2 regions of the Paenibacillus sp. GYB003 genome follow, and region 1 is predicted to be linked to the other one. Evidence: riboswitches for the same ligand, from Rfam matches in the RefSeq annotation. Region 1 holds a riboswitch; the other holds the start of a gene.
What was found. Region 1 has a riboswitch for cyclic di-AMP ahead of PV407_RS08790 (C40 family peptidase). Riboswitches for the same ligand answer to the same signal wherever they lie in the genome.

Region 1 (5,053 bases):
CACTTCCGTACGGAGTGTTCCGCCATGATTCGTTTAAAGAATAAACTTCCGCCAAAACGCGGTCGCTCACCCTCGAATTGCTGCGATAGTCGTTTTTCTTATTTTAGCTAATATTCCGTCAAAAGCAAACATATACATGCTGTAGATGCTTGTCAACGGGGTGAGATTCGTTATGATCAACCGCCTGTCCAAACGCGGCACGCTATGGCTTCTACTGCTCGTACTCGCGGCCGCCGGCTTTGCCTTCGTCCAATTCGCGGAACGCCCCGAGTCCGGCAAAGCGCTGTCCGCCTTGAACGAGCCGGCGCCCGGAACGCTGGAGCCTCCCGCGCCGACCGTGGATGCGCCGAAGCCGCTCAGCAAACACATCGTCGAGTACCATATTTCCGTCCAGCTGGACGCGCAGCAAAAAACGTTAACCGGCGCCGAATCGTTGACGTGGAAAAATCCCGGCGCCGAGCCCGTAAGCGAGCTTTACTTTCATTTATACCCGAATGCGTTCCAATCGAAAAAGTCGACGTTCAACCGCGAGTCCGGCGGCAAGCTGCGGCAGGACGAAATGAAGGAAGGCAGCTTCGGCCATATGAGCATCGAATCGATCGCAACGGAAAGCGGGATCGACTTGGCCCATTCGATGCAGTATGTGCAGCCCGACGACGGCAACAAGCAGGATCAGACGCTCATGAAAATCCGTCTGCCGCAGCCGGTTCCCCCGGGCGGCGAGACGACCGTGAAGTTCCGCTTCTCGGTCAAGCTCCCCGTCGTGTTCGCGCGCATGGGCTACAGCGGAGATTTCGTCATGGCGGGCCAATGGTTTCCGAAAATCGCCGTGTACGAGCCGAAAGGCACGCGCGGCCGCGCCGAGGAAGGCTGGAACCTGCACCAGTATCACGGCAACTCGGAGTTTTACGCCGACTTCGGGATGTACAACGTCCGCATCGAGGTTCCTACCAATTATACGGTTGCGGCGACCGGCTTTCCGATCAAGCCCGCTTCCGACGACGGAACGAAAAAGACATACCAGTTTTACGCGGACGACGTGCACGACTTCGCCTGGGCGGCTTCGCCGAATTTCCTTTACTACGAAGAGCCGTTTTCGGCCCCGAACGTGCCCGGCGCGAAAATCAAGCTGTACCTCGACCCGGCGCACAAATCGCTTAAAGACCGTTACCTGTACGCGGCGAAGCGGGCTTTGACCAAATACGGCGAATGGTTCGGCGAATATCCGTATTCCACGCTGTCGATCGTCATCCCGCCGAAAGGGGCGAACGGCGCCGGAGGGATGGAATACCCGACGCTCGTCACCGGTTGGGAAGCTTCGGACAAAACGGACAGCTTCGAGCTCGAGCGGGTCATCGTCCACGAAATCGGCCACCAATATTGGTACGGCATGGTCGCGAGCAACGAGTTCGAGGAAGCGTGGCTGGACGAAGGGTTTACGTCCTATGCCGAGGATTTGATCATGGCCAGCGAATTCGGAGTGAAGCCGAACTACCCGCTCGAATCGAGCTACGTGACGAACCCGGAGCCGCTCAAGCAATCGTCCTGGCTGTACGGCGGACACGGACGGTACGCCGACAACGTCTATACGCGCGGCAAGCTCGTGCTGGCCGGCATCGAGGCCAAAATCGGGCAAAAGCAAATGCTTCGCGTCATGAAAACGTATTTCGACAGGTGGAAGTTCAAGCATCCGACGACGAGCGATTTTCAGGCGGTGCTGGAAAGCGTGACGAAAACGAGCTGGGCCGAATACTTCGACCAGTTCGTATACGGCGGCGGCATGACCGACTACGCGATCGAGCACATTCAAACCCGCAAAGTGAAGCAGGACGACAAATCGGTATACGAAAACGCGGTGCTGATCAAAAAATACGGCGGCCATTATACGGACGTGCCGATCCGCTTCCATTTCACGGACGGGTCGGAAGTGGATAAGACGTGGGACGGCCGCGACCCGCAGGTGCTGTATACGATCACGAGCGAAGCGCCGATCGAATGGGCGGCGATCGACCCGCAGCAGACGATGATTTTGGAGACGAGACGGATCAACAATTTCATGCAAGTTTCGGTCGACAGCAAATGGAGAGTGCGCTGGAATATCGGAGTCGTCAAATTGATCGAGACCCTGCTCGGCGGGGTCGCCTGGTGAGGAGAATGCCGCATATGTTCCGCTATTTGAAGGACGGATTCAAGACGACCGCGTCGCAAACGTTTTTGCTGCTCGTCCTATGGCTGTATCATTTCGCGTGGGGATTCCTGCTGCTGATGTTCGTCAAATCGATCGTCGATCCGCTGCTGTACCGGTTTCCCGGCGAGCATTTGTCGCCGGCCGCCTCCCACCTGTTTTTGGCCGAAGGCCAGTTTCGCTTGATGAAAACCGATATCAGCCACGCGTCGCTCTGGATGCTGCTCGCCATAACGGGAGCGCGCATGCTGCTGACCCCGCTGCTGAATGCGGGCGTCTACTACTCCATTCACAACTCGCAGCTCAACTCGGGCTACCGGTTTTTGCTGGGCGTCCGCAAGCTCGGCAAGCCGTTTCTCGGCTATTACGCGATCCAAACGGCGTTGACGCTCGCTCCGCTGTACTGGCTGTATCCGATCGCGAAGAACGCCTTTTTCGCGCACGGCGATTACGCGTCGCTCGGCCTCGCCCTGCTGCCTTGGGCCGCCGCTTACCTCGTTTACGGCTTCCTGCTTCGCCTCGGCTTCATCTATATTCAGCTCGGGAAAACGAACGAGGAACGGCTCGGCAGGTCGCTCTGGCTGTTCGTCCGCAAATTCCCCGTCATCGCCGCGGCGGCGCTCGCGCTGATCGCGCTGTCGGGAGCGGTTACGGCGGCGGCGGTATCCGCCTCCTTGATTTGGGCCGGCATATCCGCGCTGATTTTGCAGCAGCTGTTTCATATTGCGAGCATGCTGTTCAAGCTGTGGACGATCGCCACGCAGTACCACGTATATGCCGGCGACGGTCAACGCTGACGCCTGTCTCGAGGTCGCAAATCGGCGGCAAAGAGCCTCATTTTCCGAACGGAAATGAGGCTTTTTGGCATGTTCGGACGTTATCCTCAAAAAAATGGCGATTAAAATGAAAAAAATTGTTGGAATCCAGCAGGAATATCGGAGGAAAGCGCGAATTACATTACCCCGGAAACAAAAAATCGAAACATGCCGAATTCTCGCGCAAGCGGGAAACGGGGGAACCATTCCGGGTGAATTGATCTCGCTTGAAAGTGATCATAGGGCACCTTCGACCGAACCCTCAGCTAACCTCGTAGGCACCGGAAGGAGTCCGCTTCTTTGAAAAAGGCAGCAATCATTCTTACCACCATGGTCGCGCTGTTCTGCGTGCAAATTGGTACCGCTTTCGCCGAAACCGTCCTCGACAAGACGGTAAACGAGCAAATCGGCGTCAAGTACAAAAGCGCTGGCGCGACACCGAGCGGATTCGACTGCTCCGGCTTCACGATGTACATATTCAACAAAATTGGCATCGAGCTGCCCCACCAATCGAAGTCGCAAGCCACGAAAGGGTCTTGGGTGGACAAAAAGGATTTGAGACCCGGAGATCTCGTCTTCTTCAACACCGACGGCAAAGGCATTTCGCATGTCGGCATTTATCTCGGCGACGACGAGTTCATTCACTCCGCGACCGACGACGGAGTCGTGAAAAACAAGCTGAGCGAGAAGTATTACAAAAATCGTTACGTTACCGCTCGCCGTGTCATCGAGGACGACCTGTTCAATCAGCTGACGGCCGAAGCCGAAGCGAAGTAACATCGCGAGGACGCGAACGGACAAGCACAAGCCCCGCAAGGCGCGGTATGCGCCCATGGCGGGGCTTGTCGTCGTTTGCGGGGGCGGCGCTCCCCCTCCCTGACGTACAGGCCGATCGGATTGTCGATTCGGATCCCGTCCACCGTCACGACGCCGATTTCGCCGCGCGAGACACTGTCGCGCACTTCCAGGGCGGAGGCGATCGCCGCTCCGTACCCGGCCGCCACCGCTTTGATCGTCTCCGCCGTGCCGCTGACCTGGAGGCCGATACGCGTGGCGGGCGCGCCGTGCAGCCGGCACAGCGCCAGCAGCAGCTCCCTGCCGGAGCTTCCTTCCTCGCGCACGACGAACGGCTCGGCCAGCAGCCGCGCAAGCGTCGCCTTCCGTCCGGCCAATTCGTGGCGTCCCGGCACGATAAACCGCAATTCGTCCAGCATCAGAGGCCGGCAGCTCAACCCCGCCGGCAGCTCCCGCCCGCCTCCGACGACGGCCATATCCGCTTCGTACCGGAGCAGCCGTTCGAACGCCTCCCGCGAATTGAGCGTCGTGATCGCGATGTCGATATCCGGGAGCTCGCCCTTGAAAGCCGCGATCCAGCCCGGGAGCAGCATATTGGCCGGCAGCTTGCTGAAAGATACGGAAGCGATCGCGCTGTCGCTGCGTTGCGGATCGCCGTATCCGCCCGCGGACGGGGCGCGGTTCCGCTTTCGCCCGAAACGGTCCGCTCCGCCCTGGGCTAACCCGGCCGCGATACGGCCATAACAAGCAAAAGCGGCAGGACGCTTGTCCTGCCGCTTCGTTTGCCGCGAATTACGCCTTCAGAACGTCGTGATCGACATAACGCTCGCCGTTCAGCTCGCTGATGACATTGATCGCCACTTTCGCTCCGTCGCCGGCCGTAACGATCGTATGGACGCTGACGCCCGCGCACGTTCCCGCGGCCCAAACGCCGGGGACGTTCGTTTTGCCTTGGGCGTCCGTCTTGAATATCGTTTTGACGCGCGGTTCCGTTCCCGGCGCCGTCTCCAGCCCGGCCGATTCGGCCAGGTCGGTCAAAAAGCCGGAAGCGATAATGACGTGCCGCGCCGAATAGGAGGCCCCTTCCGTTTGGACCTGCAAGCCGTCGTCGCCGCGGGAGATGCCGGTCACTTTGCCGGACTCGAATTTCGCGCCGAACTTCGCCGCCTGCTTCTTGCCCGTTTCCAGCAGGTCGGGGCCGCTAATTTCCGCCACTCCGTAATGGTTTTCGACCCATGCCCGTTTCGTAACGCTTTGA
Region 2 (5,053 bases), on a different contig from region 1:
GGCGGCATCGGGCAAGCCGAGCTGGAGGCGATGCTCGGCGGACGGCCGATACGCCTGCTCGACCGGCCGAATCCGTTCCGCGACGGCACGGCCGCGGTCGGCGGGCCGCTGACGATCGGCCGGACGACGTACGCGCTGATCGTACAGGCGCCGGCGCCCGGTCTTTTCCACGATTACCGCAAACAGCTGACGCCGCTGCTGCTCATTCACGCGCTGCTGCTCGCCGCGGCGATAGCGGGCTTTCTGTTCGGCGCCCCGCGCCAGCTCAAGCTGTGGACGGCCATACTGGACGCCTTGCGGCGCATAGCCCGCGGCGACTTCGACGTCCGCATCGAAGGGGTGTTCCGCCAAAAGCGCGGCAAAGACAACCGCCAGTTCGCCGTTTTGATCGAAGGCATCAACGATATGGCGTCGGGCCTGAAGCAGATCGAAAATATGCGCCAGGAATTCATATCGAACGTATCCCACGAAATCCAGTCCCCGCTCACGTCGATCGGCGGCTTCGCCAAGGCGCTGCGCGGCGATTCGCTCCGCGCGGAGGAGCGCGACCGGTATTTATCGATTATCGAGCTGGAAACGGAGCGGCTGTCCAAGCTGAGCGACAATTTGCTGAAGCTGTCGTCGCTCGATTCGGAACGCCATCCGTTCGAACGAAGCCGCTACCGGGTCGACAAGCAGCTGCGCCATCTGATCTTGGCGTGCGAGCCGCAGTGGGAGAAGAAGCGGCTGGAGATGGACGTCGATCTGGAGGCGGCTTACGTATACGCCGACGAGCAGCTGATGGGCCAGGTTTGGACGAACCTGCTCCATAACAGCATCAAATTTACCCCGGAAGGGGGCGCCGTTCGCATACGGGCCGCAAGCCGGGGCGGTACCGCAACGATCGAAATCGCGGATACGGGCATCGGCATGTCGGACAAGGAGCTGGCGCAGGCGTTCGACCGGTTTTACAAGGCGGACGCTTCGCGCAATCGCGCGCTCGGCGGCAGCGGTCTCGGCTTGTCGATCGTGCGCAAAATCGTCGATATGCACGGAGGCGCGATCCGGATGGACAGTCGGGTCGGCGAAGGGACGACGGTCGTCGTCACCTTGCCGGAATCGGCTTCCAGCGGCGCCCCGAACGGATAATTCCGTCCCGTACAAGCATACTATGCGTATGACGGGAGGGGATGTCCATGAAGCGCATCATCGGCATTGCGCTCAGCTGCTTTATCGCCGCGGGCTGTCAGGCGGCCGTACCCGGACCTGGAGCGGGAGAAGGCGAGGCGGCGCAAAATACGGCGGAATCCGCAGCGGATCGCGGACCGGCGGGCGGCGCCCCCGATCGGCTGCGGCTGGCGGCCGAGACGGCCGAAAGGGAACGGAGCAAGTCCGAGTCGCCGCCCGCGCCTACCCCGCCGGCCCCGGTCGAAACGGTACAGCCGGTTGACCCGGTACCGGCGCCCCAGTCCCGGCCGACGGCCCGAACGAAGCGGTCCGGAGAAGCCAAGGCGCCGTCGGTCAGCGTGCAAAAATCGCAGACGAACGCGGCCGCGGGCAAAAAGCTGACCATTTCGCAGCTGCGTGCGAAATATCCGGACGTGTTCAAAGTAAGCGGAACGTCGAAGGAGAAAAATATCGCGCTGACGTTCGACGACGGCCCGGACGAGCGGTTTACGCCGCAGGTGCTGGACGTGCTGAAGGCTTACGGGGTTAAGGCGACTTTTTTCCTGCTCGGCAAAAAAGCCGAGGCGCACCCCGCCGTCGTCAAGCGAATCATCCGCGAAGGCCATGCGATCGGCAATCATTCTTATCGCCATCCTCTGTTTACGAAGCTGTCCGTCGAGCAGTTCGCGGCGGAAATCGAGCAAACGGAACTAACGCTTAACGGGCTTGCCGGCTACAAGCCGAAGCTGATCCGGCCTCCGTACGGGGAAATCACCGAAGGGCAGCTGCAATGGGCGAACCGGCACGGTTATATCGTCGTAAACTGGAACGTCGACTCGCTCGATTGGAAAAGCCTCGGGGAGCAGCAGGTGTCGGGCAACATCCTGGGCCATACGAAAGCGGGGGCGATCGTGCTGCAGCATTCCGCCGGCGGAGACAGCCAGGATTTGAGCGGCACCGTCAAGGCGCTGCCGTCCATCATCATGAAGCTGCGCGAACAGGGATACGGGCTCGTTACGGTGCCGGAGCTGCTGCATTTGCCGAAAAGCAAGTAAGACGCAACGAAAAAAAAGCCGCCGACCTCAGTCGACGACATACAGCGTAACGTTTTGCAAGCCGAACTTTTTCGCTTTCTCGCGCGAATCCGGCACGAATATATCGACCCGGTTGCCGTCGATGGCGCCGCCGATATCGACCGCTTTGGCCATCATGCCGCCGGCGGGCAAACCGTCGTAGCTGTAGCCGGTCACGTAAACGGTCGAGCCGAGCGGAATGACGTCGGGGTCGACGGCAATCGAGCCGACCTGCAGCGAATTGCCGAAATAGTCTTTGCCGGCGTAGCCGCCGTTTTCTTCGGCGCTGGCCGTGTAGGCGGACGCCACCGCCTTGACCGTTTTCTTCGGCGTAATCGTCGCGCCGGTGACCGTCGTAACGAGATTTCTCGGTTCGGCGGCTTTCGCCGTTTGCGCCGCTTCCGCCGCTTTGCTTACCTTTTTCGGCATGGACGCCGCGACTTTCGGAGCGGCCTTCGGCTCCGCCGCTTTCGCGTCGGCTGCCGCAGGCTGCCGGGCCGCCGCCAACGGCTGAGGGTCCGCCGCGGGCGCCTGAGCGAGTCCGAGCGCAACAGGCTTGATCGCGAACAGATCGTCCGGCGCGGCCGCCGTCAGCGGCTGCACCTCGTATATCGTCGGAACCGCGGCAAGCATGTGCTCGGCGATCGACGTCGGCTCTTTTTCGCTTTCGATCAGCGATTGTACGGCATTGAAATGACTGCGCAATAGCTGCGCTTGAAAATCGGAAAAGTCGGGATTCGACTTGGTCGACATATCGCCGCTTTGCAGGACAAGCGGCGACCAGGGCTGAAGAAGAATCGGATCAACGGGCCGTCCTACTGCCGAAACGGCCGAGCCGGTGATGAAAAACAAAGCAAAACCGCCCGTAAGCAGCGCTCGCTTCCAGGTGTTTCTCCAATGCATATGCGATTCCTCTCCTTTTGTTCGCCTACGAGGTTAGTTGTCGGATTCGGACTGAGGATACAGCCCTACGCGAGAAAAGTCGCGATTCACCCCGAAACGGAAAGCGTCGTTAAACGGCTTGTCCGTAAAAAAAATCCCCCGCACTTTGTGAGCGGAAGCGGCCGACTTGCTTATCCAGCCGTTTCCATTTACCGAAGTTTCGGCTACTTTTAGAAGGCTAACACAAATCGCATACCGAGAAAACCCTCAATTATTGGCAATCGCCCCCTGCGTCGCTTCGGCCAGCTCCCGATGGCGGAAGCACGTCACGACGTGATCCTGCACCATTCCCGTCGCCTGCATCAAGGCGTAGCAGATCGTCGAGCCGACGAACGAGAAGCCGCGCTTCTTCAAATCTTTGCTCATCGCGTCGGAAATCGGCGTCTTGGCGGGCACGTCGGCGAGCTGCTTCCAGCTGTTGCGGATCGGGCTGCCGCCGACGAACGACCATAAATAAGCGTCGAAGGAGCCGAACTCCCGCTGCACGTCGAGAACCGCCACGGCGTTGCGCACGGCGGACCGAATTTTCAGCCGGTTGCGGACGATTCCCGGATTCCCCATCAGCTCTTCGATTTTCCGCTCGTCGTAGGCGGCCACCTTCGCCGGATCGAACCGGTCGAACGCTTCGCGGTAATGCTCCCTTTTGCGCAAAATGGTATACCAGCTCAACCCCGCTTGGGCGCCTTCCAGAACGAGCCGCTCGAACAGGGCGTTGTCGTCGTGGACGGGAACGCCCCATTCCCGGTCGTGGTAATCGATGTAGAGCTGGCTGTCGTTCACCCAGCCGCATCGGACGATAGGCTGCTGCATGACGGAAAATCCCCTTTCGCGAGTGCGTGTTGACAACAAGTATACCATTTGCCGCCATAAAAAGGAAACATACGTTTGCATTGCGACGCAAGCGGCGCCGCGCGGCTCCTTTCGAACCGGCGCGGCGCCGACGGCGGCTGCGGACGTTACTGGTTTTTGGCGGCTTTGATGCCGTCGTTCACTTCCTTCATCAGCTGGGCGCCGCCGCGGGATTTCCATTCCTCGATCATTTTGTCCCAATCGGATATCGGACGCTGGCCGGAAATCATTTTCGTCTGCTCGTCGATCAAATATTTGTCCAGCTCCGTCCCTTTGGACGCCTGCGTTTCCGAGTAGACGAGGTAGGACGGATCGTCGTACGGGTTTTTATTGTACGTCTTCTCCATCTGCTCGATCGTGGCGATAAACGCCTGCATTTCCGGCGAATTGTAAGACGCCTTGGAAAACTGGTTGGCGTCGTCGCTCGGCGCCCACGGCTTCCAAAACTCGTGGCGCTGCAGCATGTATTGGATCGGCGTATTCGATTCCTGGCCCGCTTTCGGCACCGCCTTGCCGTTCACCATGTCGTAGCCGACGCCGTTTCCGCCCATGATCCAGTCGAACTGCTGGTTTTGCGGCGTGCGCTGGTCGAGCGGGATGAACTGGCGGCCGTAATCGAGTATTTCCAAAATCTTTTTCACTTTGTCCGGATCGTTTTTCAGCTTGGCCGAAAGCGTCGTCAGTCCGAAGAAGCCGCGGCCCTTCAAGTTGCCCTGGGAGCCGTCCGGAGCTTTGAAGAACGGGATCGGCGCGACCTTCGCTTTCGGATCGACCTTCAGCAGGCCGGTGTAATAATCTTCGACCATCCCGCTCGGCGTGCCGATGAAAATGCCCGCTTTGCCGGAGTAAAATTCTTTGTTCGTCTGCGCCCAGTTGAGCACGGCGAAATCTTTCGTGACGGCGCCTTCCTTGTAGGCCGCGGTAAGCGTCTCGATCACTTCTTTGCGTCCCGGGCCGATCAAGCCCGGCATATAATTGCCGTCCTTGTCCTTATGATACCAGGCGCCGGACCAATAGGCTCCCATCGCATGGTTAGGGGAGAT

Region 2: another riboswitch for cyclic di-AMP. It lies ahead of PV407_RS12780 (3D domain-containing protein); the one in region 1 lies ahead of PV407_RS08790 (C40 family peptidase).

The regions. Positions count from the first base shown of each region.
Region 1 is NZ_JARBDC010000016.1:22,938-27,990, forward strand. It holds gene PV407_RS08780 (M1 family aminopeptidase) at 173-2,149, shown strand; gene PV407_RS08785 (hypothetical protein) at 2,164-2,982, shown strand; cyclic di-AMP (ydaO/yuaA leader) riboswitch at 3,160-3,296, shown strand; gene PV407_RS08790 (C40 family peptidase) at 3,301-3,777, shown strand; gene PV407_RS08795 (LysR substrate-binding domain-containing protein) at 3,747-4,529, opposite strand; gene PV407_RS08800 (FAD-dependent oxidoreductase) at 4,588-5,053, opposite strand, start outside.
Region 2 is NZ_JARBDC010000034.1:99,499-104,551, reverse strand. It holds gene PV407_RS12790 (sensor histidine kinase) at 1-1,128, shown strand, start outside; gene PV407_RS12785 (polysaccharide deacetylase family protein) at 1,176-2,201, shown strand; gene PV407_RS12780 (3D domain-containing protein) at 2,229-3,122, opposite strand; cyclic di-AMP (ydaO/yuaA leader) riboswitch at 3,130-3,292, opposite strand; gene PV407_RS12775 (DNA-3-methyladenine glycosylase I) at 3,369-3,971, opposite strand; gene PV407_RS12770 (extracellular solute-binding protein) at 4,118-5,053, opposite strand, start outside.